Regions from separate parts of the Streptomyces sp. JLBT605 genome, predicted to be linked through region 1. Evidence: riboswitches for the same ligand, from Rfam matches in the RefSeq annotation. Region 1 holds a riboswitch; each other region holds the start of a gene.

Region 1 (6,461 bases):
CTCGCGGGACGCCAAGTTGAACGTCACCTGCATCCAGAGATACCAGTACACCAACGAGGACGGTTCGTACCGGCTGAGCCAGACCCGGAACTGCACCACCGCCTGGACCCCTCGCCTCTCCGCGGCCGCCACCGGCACGCGGAGCTTCGGGCGGGTGGACTGCGCGAACGAGGCGCCGGGAGGGTCCAGGCAGGAGCCGGCGCAGGAGTCCGGTGACCAGGCTCCGAGGGCGCCCAGGGGCCAGGCGCCGAAGGGGTCCGGCGGACACGCCGAGGAGGAATCGGACTCCTGACGTGCCGTGTCAGGGACGCCGATCCCTCACACGGCACGGCACACGGCGGATGGCCGGACCGGGAGACCCGGGACCGGCCATCCGCCGTGTGCCGCGTGTGGTGCCCGGCGGGCGCTCCCCGCCGGGCACCGGTCCGCGTCAGTGGCGGGCCGGCAGCGGCACCGTCGGCCCGCCCGCCCGGGCCTCCGGGGTCCGCGGCACGGAGGTGCCCAGCAGCTCGACCGGGTTGCAGTACGACAGGTCGGTCATGGGCCGGTCGGTGCAGAACCTGGCCAGCAGGTCGGAGAACTCCGCCATCCGCTCCACCGGGAGCAGATGGTCGGCCTCCTTGACGGTGGTGAACGACACCGCGGGCAGCACGGCCGCGAACTCCCGGCCCATCGCGGGCGTGCAGAGGTAGTCGTGCTCGCCGGTGACCACCAGCGACGGCACGGCCGGCACCGGCTCGCCGCGGAACCACTCGTGGTTCATCAGCCGCACGATGTGCTCCACCGACATCCGGTCCTCCTCCGGCGACTGGCCCATGAACTGCTGGTAGAGCAGCCGGGATACCACCGCGTGCTTGCGGACCACGGCGGCGCCGGGCGGCGACATGAACCGCTCGATCAGCTCGGTGGCGAATTCCGCGCGCTCGCCGCGCTCCAGCATCCGCAGCCAGCGCGGCACCGATGTCGCGTAGTCCTCCGGGACCGCCTTGGCCATGCCCACGAAGCCCAGCCGGGACACGTGCCCGGGGTAGTGCTGCGCGAACCGCAGGGCGATGCCTCCGCCGAAGCAGGCGCCGATCAGGTTGACCCGGGGCACGTCCAGCTTGATCAGCATGTCGCGGACCGCGGCGGCCAGGAAGTCCAGCCCGTAGCCGGAGGGGAGGAAGTCGGCCTCGCCGTAGCCGGGGAGGTCCACGGTGATCAGGCTGCTCCACGGGGTGAGCCACTTCTCGTGCCGCATCCAGGCGTGACGGTTCTGCGAGGAGCCGCCGAGCAGCACCAGCGGTTCGGTCCGTGGAGCGTCCTGGCGGAGGACGCGGCAGCGGTAGGAGAAGCCCTCGAACGCGAACGTCCGCTCCTCCGCTCGCACCTGCTCCAGCGGATCCGGGCCGAAGTCCGTCGAGGGTGTGTCCTGGGCGATGGCGATGTCAGAGCGCATAGTGACCCCTGTGTGGATGGAGCAAGGGCGGTATCCACTCATCATTGCCCCGCGACGGAACTCCTCCTCTGTAATCCGTCTTTAGTGGGCGATTGCTCCCCCAATCGGTCCGATCCGAATCACTGTCCGAAACGCCGCGGGCGCACCCCTGGACAAAGGGGTGCGCCCCGGAGGCGAATTGACCGGATCAGAAGTCGTCGTCGAAGGAGACCGAGCCTTCGACCGCGACCTGGTACGCCGAGGCGCGCCGCTCGAAGAAGTTCGTCAGCTCCTGGACGTTCTGCAGCTCCATGAAGGCGAAGGGGTTCTCCGAGCCGTACCGGACCGGCAGGCCCAGGCGGGCCAGCCGCTGGTCGGCCACGCACTGCAGATACTCGCGCATGGAGGCGGTGTTCATGCCCGGCAGGCCCTCGCCGCACAGGTCCCGGGCGAACTGCAATTCGGCCTCGACGGCCTCCTCCAGCATCGCGGTGACCTGCTTGCCCATCTCCTCGTCGAAGAGATCCGGCTCCTCCTCGCGGACGGTGTCGACGACCTGGAAGGCGAAGTCCATGTGCATGGACTCGTCCCGGAAGACCCAGTTCGTGCCGGTGGCCAGGCCGTGCAGCAGGCCACGGGAGCGGAACCAGTAGACGTAGGCGAAGGCGCCGTAGAAGAACAGGCCCTCGATGCACGCCGCGAAGCAGATCAGGTTGAGCAGGAAGCGGCGGCGGTCCTCCCTGGACTCCAGCCGGTCCAGCTTCTCCACCTCATTGATCCACTTGAAGCAGAACTGCGCCTTCTCGCGGATGGACGGGATGTTCTCCACCGCGTCGAAGGCGGCGGCACGGTCGTCCGGGTCGGGCAGGTAGGTGTCCAGCAGGGTCAGGTAGAACTGGACGTGCACGGCCTCCTCGAAGAGCTGCCGCGACAGATACAGCCGCGCCTCGGGGGAGTTGATGTGCTTGTAGAGGGTGAGCACCAGGTTGTTCGCCACGATCGAGTCGCCGGTCGCGAAGAAGGCGACCAGCCGGCCGATCAGGTGCTGCTCGCCGGGCGAGAGCTTGGCGAGGTCGGCGACGTCGGAGTGGAGGTCGACCTCCTCCACGGTCCAGGTGTTCTTGATGGCGTTGCGGTAGTGCTCGTAGAACGCCGGATACCGCATCGGCCGCAGGGTGAGTTCGAAGCCCGGGTCCAGGAGGTTCTTGGGCTTTTCGGGGGTGGACATTACTGGCAGGCCTCGCAGGACTCGGGGTTTTCCAGGGAGCAGGCGATCGCCTCGGCGTCGGGCGTGGCCTGCTGGACGGGGATGGGCGCGGTGGCGCGCGCCGACTGCGCGATCCGGGTCGCCGGGCGCGAACGCAGGTAGTACGTGGTCTTGATGCCCTGCTTCCAGGCGTAGGCGTACATCGAGCTGAGCTTGCCGATGGTGGGCGAGGCCATGAAGAGGTTGAGCGACTGGCTCTGGTCGAGGTACGGCGTGCGGGCGGCCGCCATGTCGATCAGCGCGCGCTGCGGGACCTCCCACGCCGTGCGGTACAGCTCGCGGACCTCCCTGGGCACCCAGGAGAAGTCCTGGACCGAGCCGTTGGACTCACGCAGCGCCTCGCGGGTCTGCGCGTCCCACACGCCCAGCTCCTTGAGCTCCTCGACCAGGTAGGAGTTGACCTGGAGGAACTCACCGCTGAGCGTCTCGCGCTTGAAGAGGTTGGAGACCTGCGGCTCGATGCACTCGTACACGCCCGCGATGGACGCGATGGTCGCGGTCGGCGCGATGGCCAGCAGCAGCGAGTTGCGCATGCCGGTCTTCGCCATCCGCTCGCGCAGCGCCGTCCAGCGCTCCGGCCAGGCCATGGGAGCGCCCTCGTAGTGGTCCGGGTGCAGCACACCGCGCGCGGTGCGGGTGGCGGACCAGGCCGGGTGCGGGCCGTGTCGCTCGGCGAGGTCGCAGGAGGCCTCGTACGCGGCGAGCATGATGCGCTCGGAGATCTTCGTGGACAGCGCCTTGGCCTCGGCGGAGTCGAACGGCAGCCGCAGCCGGAAGAACACGTCCTGCAGACCCATCAGGCCCAGACCCACCGGCCGCCAGCGGGAGTTGGACGCCCCGGCCTCATCGGTCGGGTAGAAGTTGATGTCCACCACCCGGTCGAGGAAGGTGACCGCGGTGCGGACCGTGCGGTCCAGCTTCTCCCAGTCCATCTGCCCGTCGGCACCCAGGTGCGCGGCGAGGTTGACCGACCCCAGGTTGCAGACCGCCGTCTCGCCGTCGTCGGTGACCTCCAGGATCTCGGTGCAGAGGTTGGAGGAGTGCACGACCTTGCCTGGCTCGGCGGTCTGGTTGGCAGTGCGGTTGGCGGCGTCCTTGAAGGTCATCCAGCCGTTGCCGGTCTGCGCCAGGGTGCGCATCATCCGGGCGTACAGCACCCGGGCGGGGATGGTCTTCACGGCCTTCCCCTCGGCCTCCGCGCGGCGGTACGCGGTGTCGAACTCATCGCCCCACAGGTCGACCAGCTCGGGGGTGTCGACCGGGGAGAACAGCGACCAGTCGGCGTCGGCCTCGACCCGGCGCATGAACTCGTCCGGGATCCAGTGCGCGATGTTGAGGTTGTGGGTGCGGCGGGCCTCCTCGCCCGTGTTGTCCCGCAGCTCCAGGAACTCCTCGATGTCGGCGTGCCAGGTCTCCAGGTAGACGCAGGCGGCGCCCTTGCGCCGGCCGCCCTGGTTGACCGCGGCGACCGAGGCGTCCAGGGTGCGCAGGAACGGCACGATGCCGTTGGAGTGGCCGTTGGTGCCGCGGATCAGCGACCCCCGCGCGCGGATCCGCGAGTACGACAGGCCGATGCCGCCGGCGTGCTTCGACAGCCGGGCGACCTGGTGGTAGCGGTTGTAGATCGAGTCCAGCTCGTCCAGCGGGGAGTCCAGCAGATAGCAGGAGGACATCTGCGGGTGCCGGGTACCGGAGTTGAACAGCGTGGGGGAGCTGGGCAGGTAGGACAGCGAGCTGGTCAGCCGGTACAGCTCGCGGACGTCCTCCAGCGCCCGGTCGGAGAGGTCCTCGGCCAGGCCGCAGGCCACCCGCAGCAGGAAGTGCTGCGGGGTCTCGATCACCTTGCGGGTGAGCGGGTGGCGCAGCAGGTAGCGGCTGTAGAGCGTGCGCAGGCCGAAGTAGCCGAAGCGGTCGTCGGCGCCGTCGCTGACGCTGGTGTCGACCAGTGCGTCCAGCCGGTCCGCGTGGGTCCGCACGAAGGCGAGGGTGGTGTCGGCGATCAGGCCCTCGCGGTGGCCGGTCTCGACGGAGGCGGAGAAGGAGACCGCGCCCTGTCCGGACGCCTCCTCGGCGATGGTGAGGGTGAGCAGGCGCGCGGCGAGCCGGGAGTACTCCGGCTCCTCGGCGATCAGTCCGGCGGCCGCCTCGGTGGCCAGGTCCCGCAACTCCGCCTCGTCGGACCCGGCGTGACGGCCGCGCAGGGCGGCGGCCGCGACCTTGCCGGGGTCGGTGGCGGGCAGGTCGGCGGTGAGGTCGGTCAGGGTGCGCAGCAGGGCGGTTCCGGGCGCGTCGGACGCGGGGCCGGGGCCCTGGAAGTCCTGGGCCGCTGAAACCGGATCGGCGGGCGCGATGGTCACGGAGGTGCTCTCCCTCGCTCGGCTGGGAGGGCCTACGAGGGTGGGCGCGATGGGCGCGTGCGGGCATGCCGGACCAGGGTCGGGGCCTACCGCACAGCGTCCACCGGCCCAACCCGCGAGGCCCGGACGTGTTCGAGGCCGTCGGCAGGTGGTCGGACTTACGCGCACGCAAAAACACACACGTACACCGTTGCGGGACAGTTCCGGATTCGCACCGGATTCCCCTGCGGCGACAGCGAGGACGAGCATACATCTTGTGTTGGCTGCCGCGTGTGCCCCCACATCTTGTGTCACCGCGTTTGAGATTTCGTATGAATGTGCTATATCGAGGCGGAGTTGACCTGCGTTGAGGCATGCGTTCCGAGCCCGCCCCACGGGGCCCACGGGGCCTGGCGCAGGGGCAGGACGGCGGGCGGCACGGGGCGGGAACGGCACACGGAAGGGGCGCGGCGAGCACGCCGCGCCCCTGTCCCTCCACGCTACCTTCCGGCCGGGCCGGAACGCGCCCTGGCGCCCCTCAGTGGCCGCCGGGTGCCCCCGCCGTCGCCGGCGGCAGCTCGGCCTTGACGCCCGGGTCGCCGGCGTCCCCGGTGTAGTCCGAGGGCGAGGTCTCGTCGACGCCGTCGGGAGCCTTCAGGGCCCGCAGCACCAGCGTCAGCACGACGGTGACGACGATGTTGAGCACGATGGCGGTCAGACCGATGTAGCCGATCTTCTCGATGAAGGGGACCTCGGTGGTGTTGCCGAAGTGCTTCTGGGTGGCGCTCGGGGTGTCGTACGCCTTCCACGTGCCGTAGATCATGCCGACCGCCCAGCCGGCGAGCAGCGCCCAGCGGTGGAACCAGCGGGTGAACAGACCGCCCACCAGGGCCGGGAAGGTCTGCAGGATCCAGATGCCGCCGAGCAGCTGGAAGTTGATCGCCACCGTCTTGTCCATGGACAGGACGAAGACCAGCGCGCCCACCTTCACCAGCAGCGACACCAGCTTGGAGACCTTCGTCTCCTGAGCCGGGGTCGCGTCGGGCTTGAGGAAGTCCTTGTAGATGTTGCGGGTGAAGAGGTTGGCCGCGGCGATCGACATGATCGCCGCCGGGACCAGGGCGCCGATGCCGATCGCGGCGAACGCCACGCCCGCGAACCAGTCCGGGAACATGTCCTCGAACAGCTGCGGGACGGCGAGCTGCGGATTGCCGCCGGTGTCCACCTTCGCGGCGATCGCCATGAAACCGAGCAGCGCCAGCAGGCCCAGCATCAGCGAGTACAGCGGCAGGATGGTGGTGTTGCGGCGGATCACCTCACGGCTGCGGCTGGAGAGCGTGGCGGTGATGGAGTGCGGATACATGAACAGCGCCAGCGCGGAACCCAGCGCGAGCGTCGCGTACGCCCAGTGGGAGGCGTCCGGTGGCGCCAGTGCGCCCCT
Region 2 (6,461 bases), 3.0 Mb from region 1:
ACCCTCGGGCAGCCCGGCCTCGGCGGCGATCTCGCCGAGCAGATACGAGTCGAGCGGGGCCTCCGGGGAGGGCTTGAGAATCACCGGGCATCCGGTCAGCAGCGCGGGCGCGAGCTTGGCCGCGGCCACGAACTGCGGGGCGTTCCACGGCACCACGGCCGCCACCACCCCGACCGGCTCGCGCCGCACCAGCAGCGGGCCCAGGATGCCGGGGCGCCGCTCCTCGTAGACCGCGTCGCGGGCCACGGCCAGGGCCGCCTCCCACACCAGCATCGCGCCGAGCCCCTGGCCGAGCACGCTCCATGAGCAGGGGCTGCCGTTCTGCGCGCTGATGGTCCGCGCGATCTCCTCGTGGCGGGCCGCGACGGCGTCCTTGACGCGGGTGACGACCGCGATGCGCTCCGCCGGGCTCATCCGCGGCCAAGGCCCGGCATCGAAGGCGGCGCGCGCCGCCGCGACCGCCCGGTCGACGTCCTCGGGCGTGGCGTGCGGCACCCGCCCGATGACCGCCTCGGTGTGCGGCGAGACGACCTCGATGGTGTCCTGACCGGCCGGGTCGACCAGCGTGCCGCCGATGTAGAGCTGTCGGTACTCGATGGGGTCGCTCATGCCCGATGCCTCCCGGGGGCTCGGCGCGGGGCAGCGCTCCGACTATCTGACGCTGCATCAGAAAACTGGATACCAGTTCGCACCCCGGCGGGCAATGCGCCCGACACCCCGCCACAGCCCAGCCCGGCCCGTCCTCGCCCCGGCCGTGGCGAGGCCCACGCGCCCGGCGCCGGGCGATCCGGTGGCCGCCGGTTAAGGTGTCCGTGCACAACTTCATCTTCACCGTGACCGATCGGGGAAAGCCGGTGCAATTCCGGCGCTGACCCGCAACCGTGAGTACGGCTCGTGCCCTCGGCGGGCCCGCGACCGTACGAGCCGGAGCACCCGCTCGGCCACGACGAAGGCTCCCGCACCGGTCGCCCGGTGCGCGGCACCGTCGAGGTCTACGGAGCGGAGCCCGGTGCCCTCGCGTACGCCAGGCGCGCGCGGGTGGACGGCCGCGCCCCGCTGTGTACCGCCCACCGCAGACTCTTCCACCGAGAGGCACCGTCCCATGAACGCACGCCGCAGCGCCGCGGCTCTCGCTGTCTCCGTCGTCCTGGGCATGACCGCCGCCCCCGCCGCGCTGGCCGACGAGGCGCCCCCGAAGACGCCCAAGCCGCAGGCGTCCGCCCTGCCGAACGGGCTGTACGGGAGCCAGGACCCCCAGTACGACGGCGTCTGGCGGCAGTCGCTGGCGCTGCTGGCGCAGAAGTCGGTGGGCGCCACCCCGCCGGCGGCGGCCGTCGACTGGCTGACCGGGCAGCAGTGCGCGGACGGCGGTTTCGCCGCCTACCGCGCCGAGACCTCCACCCCGTGCGAGCCGAAGAAGGGCGAGTTCAGCGACGCCACCGCGGCCGCGGTGCAGGCGCTCGCCGCGGTCGGCGGCCACGGCGCCTCGGTGGAGAAGGGCATCGGCTGGCTGAAGCGGCAGCAGAACGACGACGGCGGCTGGGGCATGAACCCGGGCAGCCCGAGCGACGCCAACTCCACCGCGGCCGTCATCGGCGCGTTCGCCGCCACCGGCGAGGACCCGGCGAAGGTCACCTCCGCGCGCGGCTCCAAGACTCCGTACGACGCGCTGCTCGGCCTCCAGCTCGGCTGCGACGCCAAGAAGGACGAGCGGGGCGCCTTCACGTACCAGCTCCAGAAGGGCAAGCCGGTCGTCGCCAACGACCTGGCCACCTCCGCCGCCGCGCTCGCCGCCACCGGCAAGGGCTTCCTCTTCGAGCCGGTCGGCAAGGGGGAGGACGAGGCGGTCGAGCCGCTGGACTGCGGCAAGGACGACGACGCCAAGGGCAAGCGCGAGCGGGACGACGCAGGCGAGGCCGCGGCCGCGTATCTCTCCGCGACCATGGCCGGCCACGGCCGGCACCTGAACTCCAGCATGCCGGGCCAGGAGAAGCAGGCCGACGTCGGCGGCACCGCGGACGCCGTCCTCGCGCTGGCCGCCGGCGGCCACCGGGAGGCCGCCGCCAAGCCGCTGAGCTGGCTTCAGGGCAACGACAGCTCCGCGCTGACCTGGGCCAAGGACCAGCCGGCCGCCCTCGCCAAGCTGATCCTCGCCAGCCGTGCGGCCGGCGCGGACCCGCGGGACTTCGGCGGCACGGACCTGCTGAGCAAGCTGTCCGCCACCGGCCCGGCGGCCAAGGCGCCGTCGGACACGCCCGGCGAGACCCAGCGGGAGCAGGACAAGAAGGACGACAAGGACGAGAAGGACGACGACGGCGGCCTGAACGTCTGGTGGATCGTCGGCGTGGGCGCGGTCGCGGGCATCGGGATCGGCTTCCTGCTGAGCGGCCGGAAGAAGCAGCAGCACTGATGAGGCTCCGGTCCACCGCCCGGCCGGCCGCCACCCGGCGGCCGGCCACGGCCATATCCGCCCCTCCCCGCCCTCTCCCCCCTCTCCGGCTTGCCGGCGCTCTGCTGGCCGGGCTGCTGCTCGCGCTGGGCGCCGCCCCCGCACACGCGGACGGCTACCGCTACTGGTCCTTCTGGGAGCGGGACGGCGACCAGTGGACGTACGCCACCCAGGGCCCGGCGACCGCCCGGCCCGATGACGGCGACACCATCGGCTTCCGGTACGCCGTCAGCGAGGACTCGCGGAACGCGGTGCGGCCGCGCGGCACCACCAACTTCGCCACGGTCTGCGCGGGCACGCCCGCCGAGGACGGCCGCAAGCGGATCGCGGTGGTCGTCGACTTCGGCACCGCCGCCGACGCGGCCGACGGCCGCACCCCGCCGCGGGCCCGTACCGCCTGTGCGCGGGTCCGCGGCAGTGCCAGCGCCGCCGACGCGCTCGCGGCCGTCGCCAAGCCGCTGCGCTACAACTCCTCCGCGCTGCTCTGCGCCATCAGCGGCTACCCCGAGTCCGGCTGCGCCGAGAGCGTGGCGGGCTCCTCGGGCGGCAGCGGTGGGAAGCGGACCGATCCGGAATCCGCCGACCGGTCCACCGCGGGCGGGGACGCGAACGGCGGGGACGAAGGCCCGTCGGCCGGTCTCATCGGCGGCGTCGCCGCCGTCGTCGCACTCGGTGCCGCCGCCGGCTGGCAGGCCCGCCGACGCCGCCGATGAGCGGCGAGGAAGCGCGCCTGCCGTTTGGCCCACGGGGCCATGGCGGCGACCCGGCGGCGGAGCACTCCGCAGTCTCGGCGCGGTCCATCCCACCCGCGCGGCCCGGGGTGTTCCGGCGCGCGAGTGCGGTCGGGGCGCGGCTGCGCGCACCCGGGGCCTCGCGGCGGGGGGCGCTGCATGCCGGGGCCTGGTGGCTGTGGGCGCTGGGGCTCGCGACCGCCGCCTCACGGACCACCAATCCGCTGCTGCTCGGGCTGCTGATCGGTGTCGCCGGCTATGTGGTGGCGGCCCGCCGCACCGACGCGCCGTGGGCCCGGTCCTACGGCGCGTTCCTCAGGCTCGGCCTGGCGGTGCTGGCGATCCGGCTGTTCTTCGCGGTCTTCCTCGGCTCGCCCATCCCCGGCACCCGCGTGCTGGTCACCCTCCCCGAAGTGCCGCTGCCGGACTGGGCCCAGGGGGTGCGCATCGGCGGCGCGGTGACCGCCGAGGGGCTGGCCTTCGCCCTGTGCGACGGGCTGAAGCTGGCCACCCTGCTGATCTGCGTCGGCGCGGCGAACGCGCTGGCCAACCCGGCCCGGCTGCTCAAGTCGCTGCCCGGCGCGCTCTACGAGGCCGGGGTCGCGGTGGTGGTGGCGCTGACCTTCGCGCCGCACCTGGTCACCGATGTGCAGCGGCTGCGCGCGGCCCGCCGGCTGCGCGGCCGTCCGGACCGGGGCATGAAGGCGCTGCTCCAGGTCGGGCTGCCGGTGCTGGAGGGTGCGCTGGAGCGGTCCGTGGCGCTGGCGGCGGCAATGGACGCGCGCGGCTACGGCCGCACCGCCCAGGTCCCGGCGGCCGTCCGGCACACCACCACGGCACTCACCCTGGGCGGTCTGCTCGGGGTGTGCGCCGGAACATACGGGCTGCTGGCGGCCGAGGGGGCGGGGTTCGGCCTGCCGGTGCTGCTGGCCGGGCTCGCCGCCGCGCTGGGCGGACTCTTCCTCGGCCGCCGGCGCTCGGTGCGCAGCCGCTACCGGCCGGACCGGTGGGGCGTGCGGGCCTGGCTGGTGTCCGGTTCGGGGGCCGCGGTCGGGGCGCTGATGATCTGGGCGTCCGACTACGCGCCGGGGGCCCTGCAGCCACCCGCGGTGCCGCTGACCGCACCGACGCTGCCGCTGTGGCCCGCGGCGTCGATCCTGCTCGGCCTGGTGCCCGCGTTCGTCGCCCCGGCCCCGCCCCGGACGTCCTCCCCTGGCCCGGCCGCGCGCCGCACGTCCTCCCCCCGCCCGGCCCCGCGCCGCGGCGCCGCTCCCCGCCCGGCCGGCCGGCCCGCGATGGACCCGAAGGAGCCCAGCCAGTGATCCGCTTCGAGCAGGTGTCGGTGACCTACGCCGATGCCGCCTCCCCCGCGCTCGCGGACGTGGACCTGACCGTCCCGGAGGGCGAGCTGTGCCTGCTGGTCGGCCCGTCCGGCGTGGGTAAGTCGACGCTGCTGGGGGCGGTCAGCGGCCTGGTCCCGCACTTCACCGGCGGCACGCTGCGGGGCAGGGTCACCGTCGCGGGCCGCGACACCCGCACCCACCGCCCCCGGGAACTCGCCGATGTGGTCGGCACCGTGGGTCAGGACCCGCTGGCGCACTTCGTCACCGACACCGTCGAGGACGAGCTCGCCTACGGCATGGAGTCGCTGGGCCTGCCCGGTGACACCATGCGCCGCCGGGTCGAGGAGACCCTCGACCTGCTGGGCCTGGCCGAACTGCGGGACCGGCCCATCGCCGCCCTCTCCGGCGGGCAGCAGCAGCGGGTCGCGATCGGCTCCGTGCTCACCACCCACCCGCGTGTGCTGGTCCTCGACGAGCCGACCTCCGCGCTGGACCCGGCGGCGGCCGAGGAGGTGCTGGCCGTGCTCCAGCGGCTGGTGCACGACCTGGGGACGACCGTGCTGATGGCCGAGCACCGGCTGGAGCGGGTGGTGCAGTACGCGGACCGGGTGGTGCTGCTGCCCGGGCCCGGCCAGGCCCCGGTGACCGGCGACCCGGCCGAGCTGATGGCCGTCTCCCCGGTGCATCCGCCGGTGGTCGCGCTGGGCCGGCTGGCGGGCTGGTCACCGCTGCCGCTCTCGGTGCGGGACGCGCGCCGCAAGGCGGCCGCGCTGCGGGAGCGGCTCGCCGAGCGGGTCCCGGCGGCGCGGCCCGCGCCCGCGGCCGGGAACCCGGTGGCCGAGGCGGCCGCGCTGTCCGTGCGGCGGGACCGCACCGAGGTGCTGCACGACATCCGGCTGACGGTGCACGCCGGCGAGACGGTGGCGCTGATGGGCCGCAACGGAGCGGGCAAGTCGACCCTGCTCTCCGCGTTCGTCGGGCTGCACGAACCCGCCTTGGGGACGGTACGGGTCCGTGGCGCCGAGCCGCACCGCACCGCCCCGGCCGAACTCCTCCACCATGTGGGGCTGGTGCCGCAGGACCCGCGCGACCTGCTGTACGCGGACACCGTCGCGGCCGAGTGCGCGGCGGCGGACCAGGACGCGGGCGCGGAGCCGGGCCGCTGCCGGGAGCTGGTGCGCAGGCTGCTGCCGGACGTGACCGGGGATGCCCATCCGCGTGACCTGTCGGAGGGGCAGCGGCTGGCCCTCGCGCTGTCGGTGGTCCTCACCGCCCGTCCGCCGCTGATCCTGCTGGACGAGCCGACCCGGGGCCTGGACTACGCCGCGAAGGCCCGGCTGGCCGAGGTGCTGCGCGAGCTGGCGGCCGACGGCCATGCGATCGTGCTGGCCACCCATGATGTGGAACTGGCCGCAGAGCTGGCGCACCGGGTGGTGGTGCTGGCCGACGGCGAGGTGGTGGCGGACGGGCCGACCGCCGAGGTCGTGGTCTCCTCCCCCGCCTTCGCCCCGCAGGTCGCCAAAGTGCTGGCGCCGCTGCCCTGGCTGACGGTGCCGCAGGTGCGCCAGGCGCTGGAGGGTGCCTGATGGGTCGCCGTGAGGACCGGACGCCCGCTGGGGGTAGCGGCGTGACCGGGCGGCAGGTGCGGGCGGTGCGGCTGGGTCCGCGATCGGTCGCCGCGCTGCTGGTGGTGTCGGCCATCGGCGTGATGGCCTTCGGCTGGCCGCTGCTGGCCGCGCCCGACTCCGGACTGGCGCACTCCGCCGACGCGCCCTGGCTGTTCGCGGCACTGCTGCCGCTGCTGCTGGCAGTGGTGGTCGCGGCGATCGCGGACGGTGGCCTGGACGCGAAGGCGGTGGCGATGCTGGGGGTGCTGGCCGCCGCGGGCGCGGCGTTGCGGCCGCTGGGCGGGGGCACCGCGGGCATCGAGCCGATGTT
Region 3 (6,461 bases), 3.4 Mb from region 1:
TCGGGGACGGTGGTCGGCTGTCCTTGTGGCATTAAGCGGCCCTCCGGGTCTTCTGAGCGGTCCGTACATCACGTACCAGCGCGGTCACATGGTCCGCGCGGAGTTCATCGAGGGTGACCGGCGTGGCGTGCAGCCGGCCGGCCAGCCCGGCCGCCAGGCCCAGCCGGACCGGGCCCGACTCGCAGTCCACCACCACCGAGGCGACCTGATCGCCAGCCAGCAGCGCCGCCGCGCGGCCCGCCCGGACCACCGGCTCGGGGCCACCGGTGGCCCGCCCGTCGGTCACCACCACCAGCAGCGGGCGGCGCGCCGGATCGCGCAGCCGCTCGATCCGCAGCACCTCACGAGCCATCACCAGCCCCTCGGCCAGCGGCGTCCGGCCGCCGGTCGGCAGCTTCTCCAGCCGGGCTGCGGCGGCGTCCACCGAGGAGGTCGGCGGCAGCGCCAGCTCCGCCCCCGAGCCCCGGAAGGAGATCAGCCCCACCTTGTCGCGCCGCTGGTAGGCGTCGAGCAGCAGCGAGAGCACCGCGCCCTTGACCGCGCTCATCCGCTGCCGGGCCGCCATCGACCCGGAGGCGTCCACCACGAAGAGCACCAGATTGCTCTCGCGCCCCTCACGCACCGCCTCCCGCAGATCGTCCCGGCGGATCACCAGCCCCCGACCGCTGCGCCCGCGCGCCCGCTGGTGCGGGGCGGCGGCCTGCACGGTGGCCGTCAGGTGCAGCGCGGAGAGCGAGCCGCTCCTGGGGAGCCGGGCGCCGGTGGTGCGGCCCTGCGCGGTACGCGCCCGGGACCGGCGCCCGGCCGCCCCCTCGCCCAGCCCCGGCACATCCAGCTTCCGGGCCCGGAACGGCTCACCCGCCCCGACCGCCCTCTGCTCGGCGCCCCCGCCCGGCGCGGGAGCCGGAGCGCCGGAACCCTCGCCGGAGTCCTGGCCCGCGGGCTGCTCCGGGCCGGCCGCCGTCTCGGCCTCCGGGCGCTGCCCGGGCAGGGAGGGATCCGGCTGCTCGGCGGCGGCCTGGCCGTCGGCCGGCGGCGTCCCCTGCGGCGCCCCGCCGCCCGGACCATCGGGTCCGTCCGGTCCGCCGTCGTCCTCCGGCCCCTCCGGCTCGGGGTCCGGCTCCGGGTCGGGCTCCTCCTCCGCGAACTGCCGCAGCACCTCGTCGAGCTTCTCCTCGTCCAGCCCCGGCGCGTCGAACGGGTTCCGCCGCCGCCGGTGCGGCAGCGCGAGCAGCGCGGCCTGCCGCACATCGGCGGTGGTCACCTCGGTACGGCCGGCCCAGGCGGACAGCGCCGTCGCGGTGCGCGCCGTGACGATGTCCGCCCGCATCCCGTCCACCTCGAACGCCGCGCACACCGCCGCGATCTGCCGCAGCGCGGTGTCACCCAGCCGCACCTGGGGCAGCAGGGCGCGCGCCGCGGCGATCCGCTCCCGCAGCTGCCCCTCCTCCGCCGCCCACCGCGCGCGGAAGGCGGCCGGATCCTCGTCGTACGCCAGCCGGCGGCGCACCACCTCGACCCGCTCGTCCGGCTCCCGGGAGGCGGCGACCTCGACCGTCAGCCCGAAGCGGTCCAGCAGCTGCGGCCGCAGCTCACCCTCCTCCGGGTTCATCGTGCCGACCAGCAGGAAACGGGCCGCGTGCCGCACCGAGACGCCCTCGCGCTCCACGTACGAGGAGCCCATCGCCGCCGCGTCGAGCAGCACGTCGATGAGGTGGTCACCCAGCAGGTTGACCTCGTCCACGTAGAGGATCCCGCGGTGCGCGTCCGCCAGCAGCCCTGGCTGGAACGCCTTCACGCCCTCCGCGAGCGCACGCTCGATGTCCAGCGAGCCGACCACCCGGTCCTCGGAGGCACCGACCGGCAGCTCGACCAGACGCGTCGGCCGCGCGCCGCCGGTACCGGTCTCGTGCGGGCCGTCCGGGCACCGCGGATCGGGCCCGGCCGGGTCACAGTTGAACCGGCACCCGGCGACGACCTCGATCCGCGGCAGCAGTGCCGACAGGGCCCGCACCATCGTGCTCTTGGCCGTTCCCTTCTCGCCGCGCACCAGCACCCCGCCGATCGCCGGGGAAATCGCGTTGAGCAGCAGGCCGAGCCGCATGTCGGCCATGCCGACAACCGCGGTGAACGGGTAAGGGGCGGTGGTCATATGGTCGTACCTCCTGCGGTAACTCGTCGGACGAGCGGCGAAATCCAGCCCGTCCGGCGATTGAGGACCGGGGTGTGGGGCGGAGCCCCGAGTAGGGGACTCACGGCGCCCCCGGCGGTACGAACGGCAGCCCCCGGGGCACCCCGTCCTCGATCAGCCGCAGCAGCGCGTCCGTGTCCGCGTGCTCCTCGATCAGATCACCGAGCCGGTCCAGCTGCTCCTCGCGCAGCGCCCCGAAGGCGGTGTCCGGAGCCGGTACGAACGCCCGGCCCGCGTCCGCGGCGACCCGGCGCAGGAACGCCCGCCGGAAGCCGTCGCTCTCCAGCGAGCCGTGCCAGTGCGTTCCCCACACCGAGCCGACCCGGCAGCCGTCCAGGAACCCCTCGTCGTACGGTCCGTGCAGCTCCGCGACGCCGTGGTGGATCTCGTACCCCTCCACCGGCTCGCCGAGCGCCTCACCGACCGGCCGCGCCAGGGTCTTCTCCACGGCGAAGCGCACCCGCACCGGCAGCAGACCCAGCCCCTCCACCGTTCCCGCCCGGGACTCCACCTCGTCCTCGATGCGCGCCGCCAGCATCTGGAAGCCGCCGCAGATGCCCAGCACCGGGCGGCCCTCGGCGGCCCGCCGGGCCACCGCGTCCGCCAGGCCGCGCTCCCGCAGCCAGGCCAGCGCCCGCACCGTGCCGCGGGTTCCCGGCAGCACCACCAGATCGGCGTCGGCCAGCTCCTCCGGCCGGTCCACGAACCGTACGATCACGCCCGGTTCGGCGGCCAGCGCGTCCACGTCCGTGAAATTCGACATCAGCGGGACGGCGGCGACCGCGACCCGCAGCACGTCCGCGCCGTGCGGCGGCGCGACCACGCTCTCCCGGACCGCGCCGCGCATCGACACGCGCAGCCCGTCCTCCTCGTCGATGCCCAGCCCGTGCGCGTACGGCAGGACGCCGAGAGTGGGCCGCCCGGTCAGGTCCCGCAGCATGTCCAGGCCCGGCTGCAGCAGCGTCACATCGCCGCGGAACTTGTTCACCAGATAGCCCGCCACATGCCGCTGGTCCTCGGGTGAGAGCAGCGCGGTGGTGCCGAAGAACGAGGCGAAGACGCCGCCCCGGTCGATGTCGCCGACCACCACCACCGGCAGCGAAGCAGCCCGGGCGATCCCCATGTTGACGATGTCGGTGCGGCGCAGATTGATCTCGGCCGGGCTGCCCGCGCCCTCGCAGATCACCGCGTCATGGGTACGCCGCAGCTCCTCCAGGCACTCCGTCACCGTGCCGAACAGCGCCTCCTGCCGCCCCCGGTGGTAGCCGCGGGCGCTCAGCTCGCCCACCGGCTTGCCCAGCAGCACCACCTGGCTGCTGCGGTCGGAGCCCGGCTTGAGCAGTACCGGGTTCATCAGGGCGCTGGGCTCGACGCGGGCCGCGGCGGCCTGCATGGCCTGCGCCCGCCCGATCTCCGCGCCCTCACGGGTGACGAACGAGTTCAGCGACATGTTCTGCGCCTTGAACGGCGCCACGGAGACGCCCTTGCGGGACAGCCACCGGCAGATGCCCGCCGTGACCACGCTCTTGCCCGCGTCCGAGGTCGTCCCGGCGACCAGCAGCCCGCCACCCAGCCGATTCCGGCCGCCGCTCATGCCGTGTCCCTTTCTCTCTCCCCCGGACTCCGCCCGGGGGTGCCCCCATCTCCGCCCGCGCGGCGCGCACGTACGGCTCTCGCCGGCGCCCGCTGCCCGGCTGCGTCTGCCGCCGGTGCCTGCCGCCCGGCGGCCGCGTACGCGTCGCTCATGTCCCCCCTGTCCGCGGCCGTCGGCCGCGCCGCGTGCGGGGCGCCGCCCGCGGTAGACCATGCCCGGCGCGGCATCGCCGCACGCGGCCCGGCCGGGTACTCCGCGTGTGCGGCGTCGCCCCGCGTGGCGCGCGCGAACGCGGCGCGCCGGTACGAGGTGAACGGCGCGCCCCATCGCGCGGCGCGGGCGGCACAGCCGGCACGCACGCCGTCGGCGCGCCGAGCCGCTTCGCGGGTCGACCGCCAGGCGCGCCCGGACGCACACGTGGCGGCCGGTGGCGTGACCCACGGCCCCGCCTCGGCGCCGCTGCGCGGCACAGGACGGCGGAGCGCTGGGTCGCCGTGTCGGCCTCGCGCCGGATCGCCGGTGCGGCTCATCCGGCCCTCGTCCCGGCGGCCTTCGCCTGTCCCGCTGCCCCGGCTCGTCCCGGCCCACGGCCGCCGTCGGAGAGGGCCGACCGCACGGCGCCGATCGCCAGCCGTCCGGCGATGGATGTCGCCAGCGCCAGTGCTCCCACCCGCCGCGACAGCCGGGCCGCGCGGTCGATGTCGGCGACCTCCACCGGCCGGCCGGAGGCGTTGAGTACCGGCCGGTGCTCGACCCGTCCGCCGTACGCGAGGGTGCCGCCCAACCGGACCCCCAGCGCTCCGGCGAACGACGCCTCCACCGGGCCCGCGTTGGGGCTCGGGTGCGCGCGGCCGTCGGCGCGCCAGGCCCGCCGGGCGCCGCGCGGGTCCGGGCCGGCGAGCGTGGCCAGTGCGGCCGTCAGCCGGGCACCGGGCCAGCCGGCGACGTCGTCCAGCCGGGCCGACGCCCAGCCGAAGCGTCGGTAGCGCGGCGATTTGTGACCCACCATGGCGTCCAGGGTGTTGACGGCCCGGAAGCCGACCAGCCCCGGAACGCCGCCGATCGCGCCCCAGACCAGGGCGCCTACGACGGCGTCCGAGGTGTTCTCCGCGACCGACTCCACGACCGCGCGGGCCATCTGCTGACCGTTCAGCGCCTGCGGATCCCGTCCGCACAGGTGCGGCAGCCGCTCCCGGGCGGCGGTGAGGTCCCCGGCGGCGAGCGCGGCGCCGATGGCCTGTGCCTCGCGGCGCAGCGAGGTGCCGCCCAGCACGGACCAGGTGGCCGCGGCGGTGAGCGCGATGTCGGCGGTGCGGGACAGCGAGCGCACGACACAGGAGGCGGGGAGGCCGGGGAAGACAGAGGAGGCGGGGAAGACAGAGGAGACGGAACCGGACGGCGCCGGGGGGCGCGCCGCGCCGCGCGCGGCCGCAGCGGGCTGCCGCACGGCATGGGTCAGCAGCGCGGCACCGGCGGCCGCGCCGCCCGCGCAGAGCAGTGTGTGCAGTGCGCCGTACCCCCGGTGGTCGTGCCACAGCCGGCGCTCCACGGCAGCCGCGGCCCGCCCGAAGGCGGCCACTGGATGGCCGCGGCGCGGATCACCGGCGGCCAGGTCGCAGGCGAAGCCGAGAGCGGCGCCGCACGCGAAGGAGATGGCGTGATCGGCCCGCATCGCTCAGCCTGCCGTCGCGCCTCGACGGGGGAGCGGGGAAGCAGTGGGTGCGGCGGGTGGAGATGGCCGCATGGCGGTGCCGGGCATGGCGCAGTGTCCTCACTCAGGGTCCGCGCCCTGGCTCGACGTGACCGGCGGTGAGAGTCTCCTGGCTCCCGGATCGGCGCTTCCCCCGGTCTTCCAGCCCCCTCGCGGTGAGCCGTGACCTTCGACAGGCGGCGGAGCGCTCCCCGGTGACAGTGGCGGGACCGCGCCGGACTCGCACCGGCTTCCTCTCCTGCCGCCGTTTGGCTCGGGCAGTCCACCACGCTGCGGGAAGGGCCGTCAACTCACCTTTGACCTGCGATGAGACGGTCTGCCCCGGGTGTGGCCGAGGGCACAGCGGCAACCGCGCTCCCGGCCCGGACATGGCTGAGTCCCTGCCTGGACATGACTGAGTCCCGGTCCGGGCACAGGGCCCGGACCGGGACTCATACGTCCGGATGCCGGCTCAGCCGACGATGATCGAGATGCCGTACGCGACGGCCGCCGCGCACAGCGCGAAGCAGAGGTAGGCACCCCCGCGCGCCGCCACCGAGGGGGCGCCGGCGGTGGCGACCGCCGTCTCCCCGGCGGTCTCCGCACGCCGCTTGCGCGAGCTGCCGACGATGCCGAGGGTGAACACCCCGACCAGCGCGACGGTGAAGAGCAGGCTGACGCCGAAGACCTGGCCGAGAGCTTCCCAGTCGATGTCCATCGGATTTCTTCCTTACCTGGCCGTGATCAGGCCGTGGCCTGGGCGGGGGCGGCCGCGGTGGCGGCGGGGGCAGCGGGGGCGGTCGGCTCGGTGACGGCCGCCGGTGCGGCCGGCTCGGTGGAGGCCGCCGACGCGGCCGGCTCCTCCGCGGGGGCCGCGGCCACCGGTCCGGCGGGCGGCGGGGCGACGGTCTGCAGCGCGGCGGTGACCACGCCCACCGGCTCGGCGAGTTCCGAGCCCGTCTCGTTGACGTTGGTGTGGTCGATCG

What was found. Region 1 has a riboswitch for cobalamin ahead of AC4BDD_RS08975 (ribonucleoside-diphosphate reductase subunit alpha). Riboswitches for the same ligand answer to the same signal wherever they lie in the genome.
Region 2: another riboswitch for cobalamin. It lies ahead of AC4BDD_RS21625 (SCO2321 family membrane protein); the one in region 1 lies ahead of AC4BDD_RS08975 (ribonucleoside-diphosphate reductase subunit alpha).
Region 3: another riboswitch for cobalamin. It lies ahead of AC4BDD_RS23560 (cobalamin biosynthesis protein); the one in region 1 lies ahead of AC4BDD_RS08975 (ribonucleoside-diphosphate reductase subunit alpha).

The regions. Positions count from the first base shown of each region.
Region 1 covers NZ_CM177087.1:2,002,540-2,009,000, reverse strand. The annotation lists gene AC4BDD_RS08990 (hypothetical protein) at 1-292, shown strand, start outside; gene AC4BDD_RS08985 (alpha/beta fold hydrolase) at 431-1,438, opposite strand; gene AC4BDD_RS08980 (ribonucleotide-diphosphate reductase subunit beta) at 1,626-2,645, opposite strand; gene AC4BDD_RS08975 (ribonucleoside-diphosphate reductase subunit alpha) at 2,645-5,041, opposite strand; cobalamin riboswitch at 5,168-5,290, opposite strand; gene mctP (monocarboxylate uptake permease MctP) at 5,559-6,461, opposite strand, start outside.
Region 2 covers NZ_CM177087.1:4,957,275-4,963,735, reverse strand. The annotation lists gene AC4BDD_RS21630 (aldehyde dehydrogenase) at 1-609, opposite strand, end outside; cobalamin riboswitch at 801-955, shown strand; gene AC4BDD_RS21625 (SCO2321 family membrane protein) at 1,103-2,410, shown strand; gene AC4BDD_RS21620 (SCO2322 family protein) at 2,410-3,162, shown strand; gene AC4BDD_RS21615 (energy-coupling factor transporter transmembrane component T) at 3,303-4,502, shown strand; gene AC4BDD_RS21610 (ABC transporter ATP-binding protein) at 4,499-6,109, shown strand; gene AC4BDD_RS21605 (ECF transporter S component) at 6,109-6,461, shown strand, end outside.
Region 3 covers NZ_CM177087.1:5,399,412-5,405,872, forward strand. The annotation lists gene cobO (cob(I)yrinic acid a,c-diamide adenosyltransferase) at 1-32, opposite strand, end outside; gene AC4BDD_RS23550 (putative cobaltochelatase) at 32-2,152, opposite strand; gene AC4BDD_RS23555 (cobyric acid synthase) at 2,253-3,785, opposite strand; gene AC4BDD_RS23560 (cobalamin biosynthesis protein) at 4,312-5,457, opposite strand; cobalamin riboswitch at 5,600-5,731, opposite strand; gene AC4BDD_RS23565 (hypothetical protein) at 5,948-6,193, opposite strand; gene AC4BDD_RS23570 (inorganic phosphate transporter) at 6,220-6,461, opposite strand, start outside.